Regions from separate parts of the Peribacillus sp. CSMR9 genome, predicted to be linked through region 1. Evidence: riboswitches for the same ligand, from Rfam matches in the RefSeq annotation. Region 1 holds a riboswitch; the other holds the start of a gene.

Evidence for each region. Region 1 has a riboswitch for lysine ahead of N9I19_RS02430 (aspartate kinase). Riboswitches for the same ligand answer to the same signal wherever they lie in the genome.
Region 2: it holds a riboswitch for lysine, as region 1 does, so the genes downstream of both, N9I19_RS11660 (amino acid permease) here and N9I19_RS02430 (aspartate kinase) in region 1, are expected to answer to the same signal.

Annotation. Positions count from the first base shown of each region.
Region 1 covers NZ_JAOPHO010000002.1:119,154-127,010, reverse strand. Annotated here, with positions in the region: gene N9I19_RS02455 (enoyl-CoA hydratase) at 1-524, shown strand, start outside; gene N9I19_RS02450 (electron transfer flavoprotein subunit beta/FixA family protein) at 653-1,426, shown strand; gene N9I19_RS02445 (electron transfer flavoprotein subunit alpha/FixB family protein) at 1,497-2,474, shown strand; gene trxA (thioredoxin) at 2,681-2,995, shown strand; gene uvrC (excinuclease ABC subunit UvrC) at 3,098-4,870, shown strand; lysine riboswitch at 4,932-5,108, shown strand; gene N9I19_RS02430 (aspartate kinase) at 5,198-6,430, shown strand; gene N9I19_RS02425 (YslB family protein) at 6,494-6,964, opposite strand; gene N9I19_RS02420 (succinate dehydrogenase cytochrome b558 subunit) at 7,349-7,857, shown strand, end outside.
Region 2 covers NZ_JAOPHO010000020.1:35,115-42,971, forward strand. Annotated here, with positions in the region: gene N9I19_RS11655 (glycoside hydrolase family 13 protein) at 1-509, shown strand, start outside; gene N9I19_RS11660 (amino acid permease) at 558-2,009, opposite strand; lysine riboswitch at 2,106-2,291, opposite strand; gene N9I19_RS11665 (LacI family DNA-binding transcriptional regulator) at 2,546-3,508, opposite strand; gene N9I19_RS11670 (metal ABC transporter permease) at 3,966-4,073, shown strand; gene N9I19_RS11675 (hypothetical protein) at 4,085-4,207, opposite strand; gene rodA (rod shape-determining protein RodA) at 4,364-5,536, shown strand; gene N9I19_RS11685 (spore coat protein) at 5,617-5,952, opposite strand; gene N9I19_RS11690 (hypothetical protein) at 5,966-6,244, opposite strand; gene N9I19_RS11695 (proline dehydrogenase family protein) at 6,394-7,311, shown strand; gene N9I19_RS11700 (YuzL family protein) at 7,363-7,494, opposite strand; gene N9I19_RS11705 (3-hydroxyacyl-CoA dehydrogenase/enoyl-CoA hydratase family protein) at 7,660-7,857, shown strand, end outside.

The sequences.
Region 1 (7,857 bases):
AAGCTGCATTTGAGAAAATTGAATCTTTTCCAAAACCGGTCATTGCAGCCATTCATGGAGCGGCGCTTGGAGGAGGATTGGAGCTGGCTATGTCCTGTCACATCCGTTTGGTAACCGAAAGGGCAAAACTAGGTTTGCCTGAGCTGCAGTTGGGCTTAATCCCCGGGTTTGCCGGCACCCAACGCCTTCCTCGATATGTCGGTATGGCAAAGGCCGCGGAAATGCTGTTTACAAGTGAACCGATTACAGGTATCCAAGCTGTGCAATGCGGATTGGCAAATCATTCCTTCACGGATGAAGAACTGATTCCAAAAGCGAAGGAACTAGCCAATAAAATTGCCAGGAAAAGCCCACTCGCTTTAAAGGCGGCTATAGAATTATTAAATTATTCCAAGCATGATTCCTACTATAAAGGTGTGGAGAGGGAGGCAGTCCTCTTTGGCCAAGCTTTCGATACGGCTGATGCACAAGAAGGAATTGGCGCTTTTATTGAAAAAAGGGAAGCGGTATTCAAAGGGAAATGATGTTTCCCGTCAGATAAATAACTATTTTTAAATATTATGCAGGATTTTGGTGAAACCTGAAGAATACAATAATATATATCAATAAAATTCATAATCTTCAAAACTCAAATCATTCGGGAGGTATTATCTTGAACATTTATGTGCTGCTGAAAAGAACATTTGATACAGAAGAAAAAATTACACTATCCAATGGGAAAATTAATGAGGATGGAGCAGAATTCATCATTAATCCTTACGATGAGTATGCTGTTGAAGAAGCAATTCAAGTGCGTGATGCACAGGGCGGCGAAGTAACGGTTATTTCTGTCGGCACCGAAGAGGCTGAAAAGCAATTACGCACAGCGCTTGCAATGGGGGCTGACAAAGCCGTATTGATAAATATAGAAGACGACATAGAAAATGGCGACCAATTCACGACTGCCAAAATTATAGGCGAATACTTAAAAGGTAAAAATGCCGATTTAATCATTGCGGGGAATGTTGCAATCGATGGCGGTTCCGGTCAGGTGGGGCCGCGTGTTGCGGAGATATTAGATATTCCTTATATTACAACAATCACTAAGCTTGATATCGCAAATGGAAATGTAAGCGTTATCCGTGATGTTGAAGGGGACTCTGAAACGATCGAAGCGTCCCTTCCATTGTTAGTGACAGCTCAGCAAGGTCTAAATGAGCCACGTTATCCTTCTTTGCCAGGAATCATGAAAGCGAAGAAGAAGCCGCTTGAAGAATTGGAATTGGATGACCTGGATTTGGAAGAAGAAGATGTTGAAGCAAAAACAAAAACGATTGAAATCTATCTTCCTGCTAAAAAAGAAGCTGGTAAAGTATTGAACGGCGAAATCGGTGATCAAGTTAGCGAACTTGTTCAATTATTACGCAGCGAAGCAAAAGTGATTTAATCGAAACGGTCCTTTTCAAAACAACAACACACGACAAATAGATAAAATAGAGCACAGGAGGTTTTTATAAATGGCTAGAAAGTTTCTTGTATTGGGCGAAGTTCGCGACGGTTCACTAAGAAATGTATCATTTGAAGCTATCGGTGCGGCTAAACTTGCTGCAGATGGCGGGGAAATCGTAGGTGTTTTAGTTGGTGACAGTGTTAAAAATTTCGGTGATGAATTGATCCAGCATGGTGCGGACCGGGTTATTGCTGTAGAAAATGATCAATTGAAACAATATACTTCAGATGGTTATGCTCAAGGCTTGCTTGCAGTCATCGAGCAGGAAAAGCCAGAAGGGATTTTCTTTGGGCATACGGCCTTAGGAAAAGACCTTGCACCTAAATTGGCTGGAAAACTTGAATCAGGATTGATCTCCGATGTTACATCCATTGAAGAAGAAGGCGGAAATATCGTTTTCACCCGCCCGATATATTCTGGTAAAGCATTTGAAAGGAAAATTGTTACAGATGGCGTGATATTCGCGACAATCCGTCCGAACAATATTGAACCATTAGCGAAAGATGAGTCACGCTCTGGTGAGGTAACTACATTAAGTGTGGATATTAAGGATTTACGCACAATCATAAAAGATGTTGTTAGAAAAGCTAGTGAAGGGGTCGACCTTTCAGAAGCAAAAGTAATCATCGCAGGCGGCCGTGGCGTGAAAAGTGAAGATGGTTTTGAACCATTAAAAGAACTGGCACAAGTTCTTGGCGGAGCGGTAGGTGCTTCCCGCGGTGCATGTGATGCGGACTATTGCGATTACTCTTTGCAAATCGGGCAAACGGGTAAGGTCGTTACACCTGACCTTTATATCGCCTGCGGAATTTCTGGAGCGATCCAGCATTTAGCTGGGATGTCCAACTCCAAGGTTATCGTTGCCATCAACAAAGACCCGGAAGCCAATATATTCAATATAGCTGATTATGGAATTGTCGGGGACCTTTTCGAAGTCGTTCCATTACTGACTGAAGAATTCAAAAAACTAAAAGTTAACGCTTAATAGAAAAAGATGAAGGGGCAAGACATTTGGCAAAAGCCGATACATGTCTGGCCCCTTCATTTTTTGGTGTTATTCGGCAAGGCTTGAGCCTGCATATTTACTCTTTTTTTGGACATCCTACCACTGAAGCAAAATATTAGCGTCGATTCTAGCAACGATGGTATACTGTCTTTAGTTATTTGAGTAAATTTGAGGAGGAAATATATATGGCTATTGTAAATGCAACTGACCAAACTTTCACTACAGATACTAACGAAGGTGTAGTTCTTGTCGATTTTTGGGCTCCATGGTGCGGACCTTGTAAAATGATCGCTCCTGTTCTTCAAGAGCTTGATACTGAAATTGGCGATACAGCGAAAATCGTAAAAGTGGATGTAGATGAAAACCAAGAAACAGCTGGGAAATTCGGTGTGATGAGCATCCCGACACTAATCGTCCTTAAAGACGGTGAAGTGGTGGATAAAGTGGTTGGTTTCCAACCTAAAGAAGCACTTGCTGAACTTATTGCAAAACACGCGTAATAGCAAGATAGCTAAAAAAAGCTTCAAGTCTACGGACTTGAAGCTTTTTTCGCTATCTTGATATATAATAATTGTAAAATGGGAGAACAGGAGGCTGAATGCATGAACCAACAAATAAAGAATAAACTTGCCCTTCTTCCCGATCAACCTGGTTGTTATTTAATGAAAGATCGTCAGGGAACAATCATATATGTAGGCAAAGCGAAAGTGTTGAAAAATCGTGTCCGTTCTTATTTCACGGGATCTCATGATGGAAAAACCTTGCGGCTGGTGAGTGAGATTGAGGATTTCGAATACATCGTAACCTCTTCCAATATCGAGGCTCTCATTTTAGAGTTGAACTTAATCAAAAAACATGATCCAAAATATAATGTCATGCTTAAGGATGATAAGACGTATCCTTTCATCAAGCTGACGGCGGAACGGCATCCACGTCTAATTATTACGCGTAAAGTCAAAAAAGATAAAGGGAAATATTTCGGTCCATATCCGAATGCTTTTGCAGCCAACGAAACGAAAAAATTGCTCGATCGCATCTATCCCCTTAGAAAATGCAATACCTTACCGGATCGCGTGTGTCTTTATTATCACCTTGGCCAGTGTCTGGCCCCATGTGTATATGATGTTGAGGAACAGGAATATAAAAAAATGGTGGATGATATCAACCGGTTCTTGAATGGCGGACATACTGAGATAAAAAAAGAACTGACTGAAAAAATGCTAGAGGCATCAGAGGAGCTCGATTTCGAGAGGGCCAAGGAGTATCGTGACAAAATTGCCCACATCGATATTACGATGGAGAAGCAGAAAATGATGACGACCGATTTCATCGACAGGGATGTATTTGGGTTTGCCTATGATAAAGGCTGGATGTGCGTTCAGGTATTTTTTGTCCGACAGGGTAAATTGATCGAAAGGGATGTTTCACTTTTTCCTGTCTATGATGAACCGGAACAGGAACTTCTTACATTCCTCGGTCAGTTTTACGAGATTACCAATCACTTTAAACCAAAGGAAATCCTGCTGCCTGAGTCAGTGGATGCTGAAATGGCCGAAGGTCTGCTAGGTGTCAAAACGATTCACCCGAAACGGGGATCGAAAAAAGACATGCTTAAATTGGCGAATGAAAATGCCTCCATCGCCCTTCAGGAAAAATTTTCATTGATTGAACGGGATGAAGAAAGGACGATCAATGCGGTGGAAAACCTCGGGAACCAATTAGGGATCTACACCCCGCATCGAATTGAAGCTTTCGACAACTCGAATATCCAGGGAAGTGACCCTGTTTCCGCATTAGTCGTGTTCATTGATGGGAAACCGGAAAAAAGGGAGTACCGTAAATATAAGATCAAAACGGTCCAGGGACCTGATGATTATGAATCGATGCGTGAAGTGGTCAGAAGAAGGTATTCACGAGTATTGAAAGAAGGGCTGCCGCTTCCGGACTTAATCATCATTGATGGAGGAAAGGGACATGTGGAAGCTGTAAGGGATATTTTGGAGAATGAATTAGGCCTTGATATACCAATTTCAGGTCTCATTAAGGATGAAAAGCATAGGACTTCACAATTAATGATTGGAAATCCGCTTGAACTCGTACCTCTTGATTCACGGAGCCAGGAATTTTATCTATTGCAAAGAATTCAGGATGAAGTGCATCGGTTCGCGATTACGTTTCATCGCCAGCTACGCGGGAAAAACGCGGTTCACTCCCAGCTTGATGATATTCCGGGAGTCGGGGAAAAGCGGAGGAAGCAATTATTAAGGCATTTTGGGTCATTGAAGAAAATCAAAGAGGCCACGGCCGAGGAAATCATGGAAGCTGGCATGCCAAAAGGGGTAGCAGAGGGAATCGTTAGAAAATTACAAGAATAATCTTGCTGCAGGCAATTCTCTATGCTATGATAAGAAGGAATTTTTAACTAGACAACTTAAAAGTGCTGATAGAGGTGCGGAATTCAAGAGTAAAAACCTGGAGAAGTATGAGCTTCCATGAAAGGTTTTGAAAGGGGATGACGCCGAAGGAAGACAAGACTCATACCTTGTTTTTCTGGTCTGACATTTAATAAATGGCGGATTGTCAGGGTTTATGCCCTGGAGAGCTATCTCACTGTGTTTACAGTATTGGATATGTGATCACAGCAATGAGATATTTCTCATTGCTTTTTTTATTGCCTAAAAAGGTAGAGAGGGTGCATTAGGATGGCATTAATCGTTCAAAAGTTCGGCGGGACATCCGTCGGAAGCGTAGAAAAAATAAAAAATGTTGCCAATAGGGTAATCGAGGAAGTGAAGAATGGAAATGAGGTAGTCGTCGTTGTTTCAGCTATGGGGAAAACCACGGATCAATTGGTTTCCATGGCCCGGGATATTTCCGGAACACCGAGCAAGAGGGAAATGGATATGCTATTGACTACGGGGGAACAGGTCACGATATCCCTGTTAACGATGGCATTGATTGAAGAGGGACATGAAGCCATTTCTTACACTGGCTGGCAGGCTGGCATGCAAACGGAATCCGTTCATGGGAATGCCCGGATTTTAAACATCGATGCCACGAGGATTCAAGCTCAGCTCCAGGAGAAGAAAATTGTGGTCGTTGCCGGTTTCCAGGGGAACGATGCAAATGGGGAAATCACGACCTTAGGACGAGGCGGTTCCGATACGACGGCAGTTGCCATCGCTGCAGCGCTGAATGCGGATAGATGTGATATTTATACGGATGTAACGGGTGTTTTCACTACGGATCCACGTTACATAAAAGCCGCGCGTAAACTCCAATCCATCTCTTATGATGAGATGCTGGAACTTGCCAACCTAGGGGCGGGCGTCCTTCATCCAAGGGCTGTAGAATATGCAAAAAATTATCAAATTCCGCTTGAAGTCCGTTCGAGCATGGAAAGAGAATCAGGAACGATCATTGAGGAGGAAGCAACTATGGAAGAAAACTTAATTGTACGCGGCATTGCTTTTGAAGACAGTATTACAAGGGTCACAATATATGGATTGCCCCAATCACTTGGTGCATTATCCACAATTTTCACGACACTTGCGAAAAACCGGATTAATGTGGACATCATCATTCAAAGCATGACAGCCGAGGATACGACCAATCTATCATTTTCCACAAAAAGTGAAGATACGCAAGCGGCCTTGATCGTACTGGAAAACAATAAGGAACAATTGTCATTCGACCGAGTCGAAACGGAGGGCGGATTGGCCAAGGTGTCCATCGTCGGATCTGGTATGGTTTCCAATCCAGGAGTGGCTGCCGAGATGTTTGAAGTGATGGCCAATACAGGCATCCAAGTGAAAATGGTCAGCACATCTGAAATTAAAGTCTCGACTGTCGTCAATGAAAAGGAAATGGTGAAGGCGGTCGAATCTCTTCATGAAGCATTTAAACTTGGGCAGCATGCAAATGTGCTAGCTTGAGAGTAAGGAGTCCAATAAAAAACAGACTTCCGGTAAAAAGGGTAAGTCTGTTTTAAGGGCTCATTAGATTTGATCTCTGGGATCCCATTGAATGGTGAATATCACTTTTTTTGCGCGGCGTTTGATTTCTTCCGTTGATTCGCTTAGGAACTTTTTTTGCAGTGTAAACTGCTCGGCAAGGAAACCGGCTTCAAGTTGGAAGTGACAGTCAGGATGTAAATCCATACGGCGGCTGATTATTTCACCCGTCAGTGATAATTCCATCTGGTTTTTCGTATACTTCATGATTTCCAGGGTGCCCCATCCCGCGCTCTGGAAAAATTCAATAACTTCTTGATCGCCATTTAATGGGAATTTACGTGCTAACTGTTTACCTGCCCAATAGAGGATTTGATTAGAGTCTTTTCCGAGAATATCGTTCAATAGAACTTCTCTGATTAATTCGTATCCGAAAGCTGGAACTTGGAATTCTTCAGTTTGAATTTCCTCAGCTGGAATCTCTTCTTCTATCGCAGCAGCAATATTTTTTTTCATAGTTTATCGCCTCTTTCTGTTAATCTATTATAAACGTTTTTCTTTTGCAAATTATACTGTTTTTTATTTATTTAAATAACAATTGGAAAAAAATGATAAATTATACCGAGATATTAATAGATTAATTAGTAATTTCTCCAAAATATCTTCTTGATGAATAAAAAACAGACAATTTAATCCAATAAAATCTATTCTGAAAAAGAGATTTCTTGTATCCGTTTTCTTGACGCACATAGAAGTCAGGAGTAAAATGGACATGTCACATAATTGTAAACGGAAGTATAGGGGAGTTTTCTGACTCTATACTTTATTTTCACGCGGAGATAAAAGGTAGCCACCAGTTTATCTTTGCATGATTTTTCACAAATTAAGGGGGGGCACTTAGTGGCAAAAAATCGTGAGTTTGGGAATCGTAGACTTCATTCACTTCTTGGAGTTATTCCGATCGGGCTGTTCTTGTTGGAGCATTTAGTTACCAACTATATGGCAACAAAGGGACCGGAATCATTTAATTCAGCAGCACATTTCTTAGAAAGCATACCGTTTCGTTATTTCCTGGAAATCTTCATCATTTTCTTACCTTTGATTTATCATGCTGTTTACGGGATTTATATCGCGTTCACGGCTAAAAATAATTTAGGTAGATTTGGGTTTTTCCGAAATTGGATGTTCTTTTTACAACGTCTAAGCGGAATCATTACGTTGATTTTCCTTGTTTGGCATGTATGGTCAACTAGGATCCAAGTAGCTATGGGTACAGAGGTTGACTTTGACATGATGGCAGAGATTTTCTCTAATCCATTTATGATTGCATTTTATTTAGTTGGGGTCATTTCGACAATTTTCCACTTCTCAAATGGATTATGGTCATTTGCAGTGAGCTGGGGTCTGAC
Region 2 (7,857 bases), on a different contig from region 1:
ATTCATATGACGAACTCGTCAATTCGCATGGCTGGTCAAAAGAGCGGATGATGTCAGCCATTCACGCCCGAAGCAGGGATAATGCGAGGACACCGGTTCAGTGGAATGACTCCCGGAACGCAGGATTCACGAAAGGGACTCCTTGGATTAAGGTCAATCCCAATTTTCCCGAGATTAATGCAGAAAAAGCCTACAATGATCCAAATTCCATTTTTCATTTTTATAAAAGGCTTATCCAATTACGCAAAAAACATGAAATTGTCGTTTATGGCCGTTTTGAACTGCTCTGTCCAGATGATGAACGAATATTTGCCTATACGAGAACGTTTGAAGATGAAAAGCTGTTAGTGCTATGCAACTTTAAGGAGGAGCATGCCGCATATTCTTTGCCTGAAGAGCTAAATTCATATTCTGCTACAAGGCTGATCGGTAATTATGAACAGGGGGAAAAAGGAATCTCGAGAATGCCTCTGCGTCCATATGAATGTCGTGTGTATCATTTGAAATGAAAAAGGACCTGGTTTTCTCCGTTAGAGAAGACCAGGTCCTTTTTAGTATTATTTTGATTTAAGGTCACATTCCTCAAGAGGAATGACTTTCGTTTTATGTTTAATTTTATAGCCGAACCATAGGACGAAAAATAGAATTAAGCCAATGTAGGAAACGAACATTGAATTCCAGTCGATCCCATTACTGCTGAAAGCTTGATAGCCTTGTCCGATGATAATGATAATACATAGGACAAGGGCGAATATTGGCCCGAATGGGAAGCCTTTGGCCCGGTATGGTAAAGCATTCATATCAAGGCCTTGAGCTGCGTAGGCTTTGCGGAATCGATAATGGGCGATCGCAATCCCGACCCAGGTGACGAATCCTGCCATGCCTGAAGCATTCAATAACCAAATATAAACGACACCATCTCCGAAAAATGATGCTAAGAATGCAACGCAGCCAACTAAAGAAGTCACGATAAGTGCATTCACGGGTACTCCTCTTTTATCTAACTTGCCAAGGAATTTAGGTGCTTTCCCATCACGTGCCAAGTCCCAGAGCATACGGGTTGAAGCGTACATGCCTGAGTTACCGGCGGAAAGTACGGATGATAAAATGATCGCGTTCATGATGGATGCAGCAAATGCAAGGCCAGCCCGTTCAAATACGAGCGTGAAGGGACTTACGGCAACATCTTCACTCAATAAACGTGAATCCGTAAACGGAATGATCATTCCAATTACAAAAATGGCAAGGATATAGAATAAGATGATGCGCCAGAAAACGGATCTGATCGCCTTAGGGATATTCTTTTCTGGATCTTCACTTTCACCAGCCGTCACTCCAAGCAATTCTGTTCCTTGGAATGAAAAGCCGGCAGCCATGAATACACCTAGAATCGTGAAGAACCCTCCATTAAAGGGACCTTCGCCCATTGTGAAATTGGAAAAACCAATAGGGTCTTTTCCACCCATGATTCCGAGAATGATCAGAACACCAGTGATCAAGAAAATGACGACTGTCACGACTTTGATCATGGCAAACCAGAATTCTGCTTCCCCAAAACCTTTAACGGACATGTAATTGATAAGAAACATAGTGATTAACGCAATAGCACTCCAGATGAAGGAGGGAGTATCAGGAAACCAGAACTTCATAATTAAGACAACGGCTGCTAATTCAGCGGCAATGGTGATTGCCCAGTTATACCAGTAGTTCCATCCAATCGCAAAACCGAAAGACGGATCGACGAATTTGGATGCATAGACACGGAACGAACCGGCCACTGGCATGAATGCTGCCATTTCTGCAAGACTTGTCATTAAGTAATAAACCATGATGCCGATGACCGCGTATGCCACCAAGGCACCGCCGGGTCCGGCTGAATGAATGGCACCGCCACTTGCTAAAAATAAACCTGTTCCAATCGTTCCACCTAATGAAATCATCATTAAGTGCCGCGCCTTCAGGCTCCTTTTTAATTCAGTGGGGCTTGATGTTGATTGTGAATTTGACAATTGATGTTACACTCCTTTTTATTGGAAGGGAACGAAATATAAAAAAACAGCAGTCGAAAAAGATCGACGGCTGTTTATAATAAACCCGTTTATCCTTCCGAAGATAGCTCCCCACGCTTTTTTGAAAAAACGTGACAGTGATGTTCCTGTTCGGTGACACCGCCAGCGAGAATATACATGGAATATACCCTAACTTCGGCAACTTATCCTTTCAAACGGAGTCTTGAATTTTCCAGAATCTCGTCCGTTCTACTTTTATAAGCTGCAGCCTCTAACTCATCGGTAAATGAGGAAGTATTCAATTTTCTTAAATCGTAACGCCAGCTTGTAATTGGCCGTACGATGGTACTCATGAAAAATTATGCAATCGCTAATAGAATGCTAGTAACTGAGTAAACTTTACTATATCAAAATTATAAAATAACTTCTGGGATATCGCAATGATTATTTTATGTGGTTATTTTTCCCTAGTTCTCGAAAGATTGGAAGAGGAAACGATATATAAAAGTAAAGCCATTCTGATAACAATACCGTTATTAAACGGTCCTTCTTTTTATAAGGGCGTAGTCCAATTTTACATGTTGGACCGATTCGGGATTCTCAAATAGATCCACTGCCATTTTCCCAATCCATTCCAGAGGCAAGGAAATGGTCGTGATGTCCAGCATCTCACTCAGGCTATCATTATTGAAGCCCAGAATGGCCACATCTTCAGGTACCCTCATACCCGATTTCTTAGCGGTGAGCATGAATCCAGCAGCCGTGTCATCATTAGTGATGATGATGGCTTCAGGTTTGTTTATCATCGAATGCCAATCCTCAAACAACTTTACACCGTCTTTGATGTGATAACTGCCTTCAAACAACCATTCTTTATTGTTTATAAGTTGATGTTTACTCATGATATCGTTAAAGGCCTTTGTTCGAAGAGAACTGTTCCTGCTCTTTTTACGGCCGAGGCTGTATCCAATTTTCTTATATCCTTTAGAAATCACGTATTCAAGGGCACAGGAGAATGCTGCATAATGATCAATGCTGATGGATGAGAATTCAGCCTGGGCTGTATCCTCACATAAGATAATAGGTCCGTATTTTTGATAATCCAAGAGGATTTTCATTTCCGAAATTCTTGAACAAACGATAATGCCATCGAGTTGCTTCATTTGCAGCATATTCAAAGCCTGGATTTCTTTCTCTCTTTCATAATGGGTTTGAAAGATCACTATATGACACCCAATTGCATTTGCCTGTTTAGTAATTCCGTTAACGATTGCCCCGTAATATGGGTGATTGGTGAAGGGGATGATGATGCCGATAAGATTTGTTTTGCCTTTTGAAAGATGAATGGCGTTGATGTTTCTCGAATAATTCAAGCGATCAATGGCTTGTAAAACGCTCTCTCTCTTATCAGGGCTTACATAAGGATGATTATTCAATACACGAGATACTGTTGAGACAGATACACCAGCACATTGAGCAATTTCTTTAATGTTTGTCATGGGATCACCATTTTTTCTTTTTTTTATATTGTACCGTATGAAACCCATTTCAGAGCAAGAGAACAGAGCATGGCTGCTGAAGATTTCTTCAAATAAGGTCTTGTTCTGGTATGGGTTTCATCCTTTAAGATTGGTTTAAGTCTTAGCGGAGGAGGAGATCAGGATGTTCCAAACTTTAATCAGCCTGTTTGTACTTTGCGGAATCGAATTGGGATTGGCGTACTTGGCAGTTTCTTTAAAAAAGCCGGAAAAATGATTGGCAATGCACATGGAATGCCAGATGCCCGTCGAGAAATCCGCGTTTACTCGTGAAATACACACGTTTACTCGTGAATTTCACGTCGTCCCATCATAAACATTAGAAAAAGCTCCCCTAGTTTATATTCACCATAAAAACTCCACAATATAAATATAACTTCATCATTACGTTTCATGTACCGAAGGAAAAGCACTCTCCATTTTAGTAGTTGGAATGCTCATCATACCTGCCTCAACGGCTTATCTGCGGACAGATCGGTTAAGTAGAATGATATTGGTCAGTATAGTGGTCGGGGTGTTAAATTAAGTCATCGGTTATTATTCAGCTGCCATTTTGGATGCCACGATATCCGGTTGCATGGTTGGAGTGGCCTTTCTCTTTTCCCCAAGCAATGGATTGGTCAGAAGTGTGCTGGAATTGGAGAAAATCAAAGGAGGCACATGCTTAAATTCCCCCTTTCTGCAGGCTCCATGCAGATAACTTCATGAAGCTTGTAAACTATTCTTCGATATAGTTGTGATTTTATTTGTTTAAAGTATAATGAATAAGTGTATTTAAAGTTGTATCGCAGGAGCCTTTTTAAGGGAGAGTTAAGTATGGAAGAACAAAATAAATTTTCATCTCGAATAGATTTTTCTTTGGTCACAATATTGCTGTTATTATTCGTAGGAAGTTGCTTAGCAATCTATAGTGCCCAAACGACTGGACAGTACGCGGAAAACTTCTTAATCAAACAAATCTTTTGGTATATAGTGGGGATTGGAATCGTATTAGGGTTTATCACCCTTGATTCGGATCAACTGAAAAAAATTTCCTGGTATGCCTATGGATTCGGATTATTTTTGCTTTTATTGCTGATCCTAATGCCAGAAAGCGTAGTACCTAAAATAAATGGTGCAAGAAGTTGGTACAAAATTCCAGGGGTCGGTTCGATTCAGCCATCGGAATTCATGAAGGTTTTCCTGATCCTGGCTTTAGCAAATCTTATATCAAACCATCATCTCAAAAACACGCTGAAAACGATTCAAACGGATATCTGGCTGCTTATTAAAATCGGTCTCGTTACAGGTGCCCCGCTAATGTTAATCATGCAACAGCCGGATTTAGGCACCGGGCTTGTCATCTTGTCAATCATGCTCGGAATGGTTTTCATATCAGGTATATCATGGAAGATTCTGCTGCCTATCATTTCGGGAGGAATCGCCGTCGCTTCCACGGTCCTATACTTCGTCCTTTGGAAGCCGGAGATCCTGGAAAAATACTTAGGGGTAAAAACCTATCAATTCGGCCGTATCTATTCTTGGCTTGATCCATATAATTATGCGAGCTCCGAGGGGTACCACTTAACCAGATCCTTACTGGCCATCGGCTCCGGCCAGACCACAGGTAAGGGGATAGGTGAGAGGGTAGTGTATCTCCCAGAGAGTCATTCGGATTTCATTTTCAGCATCATCGGTGAAGAATTCGGTTTCATCGGATCAAGCATCTTGATTTCCTTGTTTTTCCTATTGATTTACCACATAACAAAAACGGGAATGGACACGAAAAATAACTTCTATACATATATCTGTGTTGGCGTTATAAGCATGTTGACGTTTCACGTTTTTCAAAATATCGGCATGACGGTAGGCCTTTTACCGATTACGGGGATTCCACTTCCATTTATCAGTTATGGAGGAAGCTCGCTAATGGGGAACATGATGGCCATGGGCTTAATATTCAGCATTCGGTATCACTATAAGAAGTATATGTTTTCTACGGATATCTAAATATAAAGCCGGCCTCCCGTGGCCGGCTTTACTTGTGCAAAAAAAACAAAGGGAAGCAGAATCTCCCCCTGAATGTTTGCTTATTGAATGTTCGATCCAGGTGGGAACTGATTTTTATATCCGGAAAATTGTTGATACGATTGGCTTAGGCTCGGAGCCTGCGCCTTTTCTAAACTATACCAGCCTTTTTCGAACATAAGGTTATAGAGCTCACGCTGCATCTCCTGATTTTCTTTCGAAACGGAGAAAATGTCTTGGAATAATGCTTGGTTACTCATTTCATGCAAGGCAACGGAAAAGGAGTTACAAAAGTACTTTTCAGTTGTGAGCATATCATTTATAAAATCCCTGTCATTCATTTGAGGAGTCTTTGCTACAGGGGATTCTGGATTTTTGACTTTGTTTTCATTGGGCATCAAGAACCCTCCTTTACTGGTATTGTTGTTGAACCTGGTTTTGATCCGGATTCAAATGTTTCAAAATGGTATCGTAATGGCGTTGATGCATGAGTCCGCACCGATTTAACGCATCAATGATTTGTGGGTCCTTGCATTGAGTGGCAAAAAAATGTGCTTTTTTAATCGCATTCAGATTCCATGCAAGCATATCGGTTAAGTATAAGCTGTCTTTTACCGAAACCATTTCCGGTGGCTGTGTCATATAGCCGGTGGACTGCTGTTGGCTGTTAAACGAATTTTGCTGTTCCATCATTCTACCTCCTTCAGTGTTCTTTAAACGTACTTAATTTCCCCTTCAAGAAATTTTTTTATTCTTGATTCTAAATTTCTGAAAATTGAATTAAATGGTAAAATAATCTTGTGCATCTATTTTCCAAAATGATTTGGAGGGGAATGCAGATGGAAAGAATATTGAGAAGTCTATTTCTTTTTTTATCAACGAACAAAAGCATGACAATGGCAGCGAAAAAATACGGATTACGGTTTGGGGCCTCGCGTTTCGTGGCAGGAGAAACATTGGATTTGGCCTCTGTTGTGATTGCAGATCTAAATAGGAAAGGGCTTGCTGTTACCATTGATTATTTAGGCGAATTCATAGAAGAGGAACAAGAAGCAAGGAAGATGGCAGATGAGTGTATAGAAGCGATTCGCATGATTGGCAGAAATGAACTGGATTCACAGTTATCTCTGAAGCTAACCTCGATGGGCTTGGATGTATCCGAACGAGTCGCAATGAACAACATGCGGAGGATTTTAGCGGAAGCCAAAGCCCATAAGGTTTTCGTGACGCTTGACATGGAAGATTTTCCGCGCTGTCAGCCAACTTTGGATGTATTCAAAAACTTAAAGGCTGAATATAATGAATTGGGGACTGTCATCCAAGCATATCTGTATCGGACCGAAAAGGATATTGAGGAGCTGAATGAATACCATCCGAATCTAAGACTTGTTAAAGGAGCATATAAAGAATCAAGGGAAGTGGCTTTTTCCGAGAAAAAAGACGTCGATGAAAATTTCAAGAAAATTATCAAGCAGCATTTGCTGAATGGCAATTATACAGCCGTTGCCACACATGATGATAAAATCATTGATTATACGAGGGACTTGGTCAAAGGGGAGGGAATTCCCCAGGATCAATTTGAATTTCAAATGTTGTATGGCATACGTAATGAGAAGCAGCTTGAACTTGCTAAAGAAGGATATAAGGTTAGGGTGTATGTTCCTTATGGTACGGATTGGTATGGGTATTTCATGCGCCGCCTTGCGGAGAGACCGGCCAATATTGCTTTCGTTTTAAAAGGCCTTTTCAAGAAATAGAAAGCGAGAGCCGCCCCGGATAAGGGACGGCTGCTGCTCTAATGGAAGGCTTTATTTTTTGAATTGATTGTTCTGGCTGTTCACTTTATTGATTCCATGTTGACGTTCACCGCCAGGTCCGGCATTGCCTTTTACGCTTGCTGCACTTACAGCTGCTTTAGAAGGATTATTTTTACTCTTCATTTTATAATTCACCTCCTGCCCGGTTATTTTTTACTGAACAGAGGAGAAATAACCAAAGTAATTTGGAGGAAAAAATATTTTTTTTCCTGTTTAATCATTGCGGAATTTCCAAATTTATTCTATATTAATAATAAGAAAAAATATTCAAAATTTTTTGGATTAAAAATGAATGAGTATTCATTCAATATACTTCGTAAGGGGGATATAAACTTGGTTCGACAAATACGAAAGGCTGCTGTTCTAGGGTCAGGAGTTATGGGATCAGGGATTGCTGCACACCTTGCTAACATTGGCATTCCGACTTTATTATTGGATATTGTACCTCGTGAGCTCACAGAGGATGAAAAGAAAAAGGGTCTGACA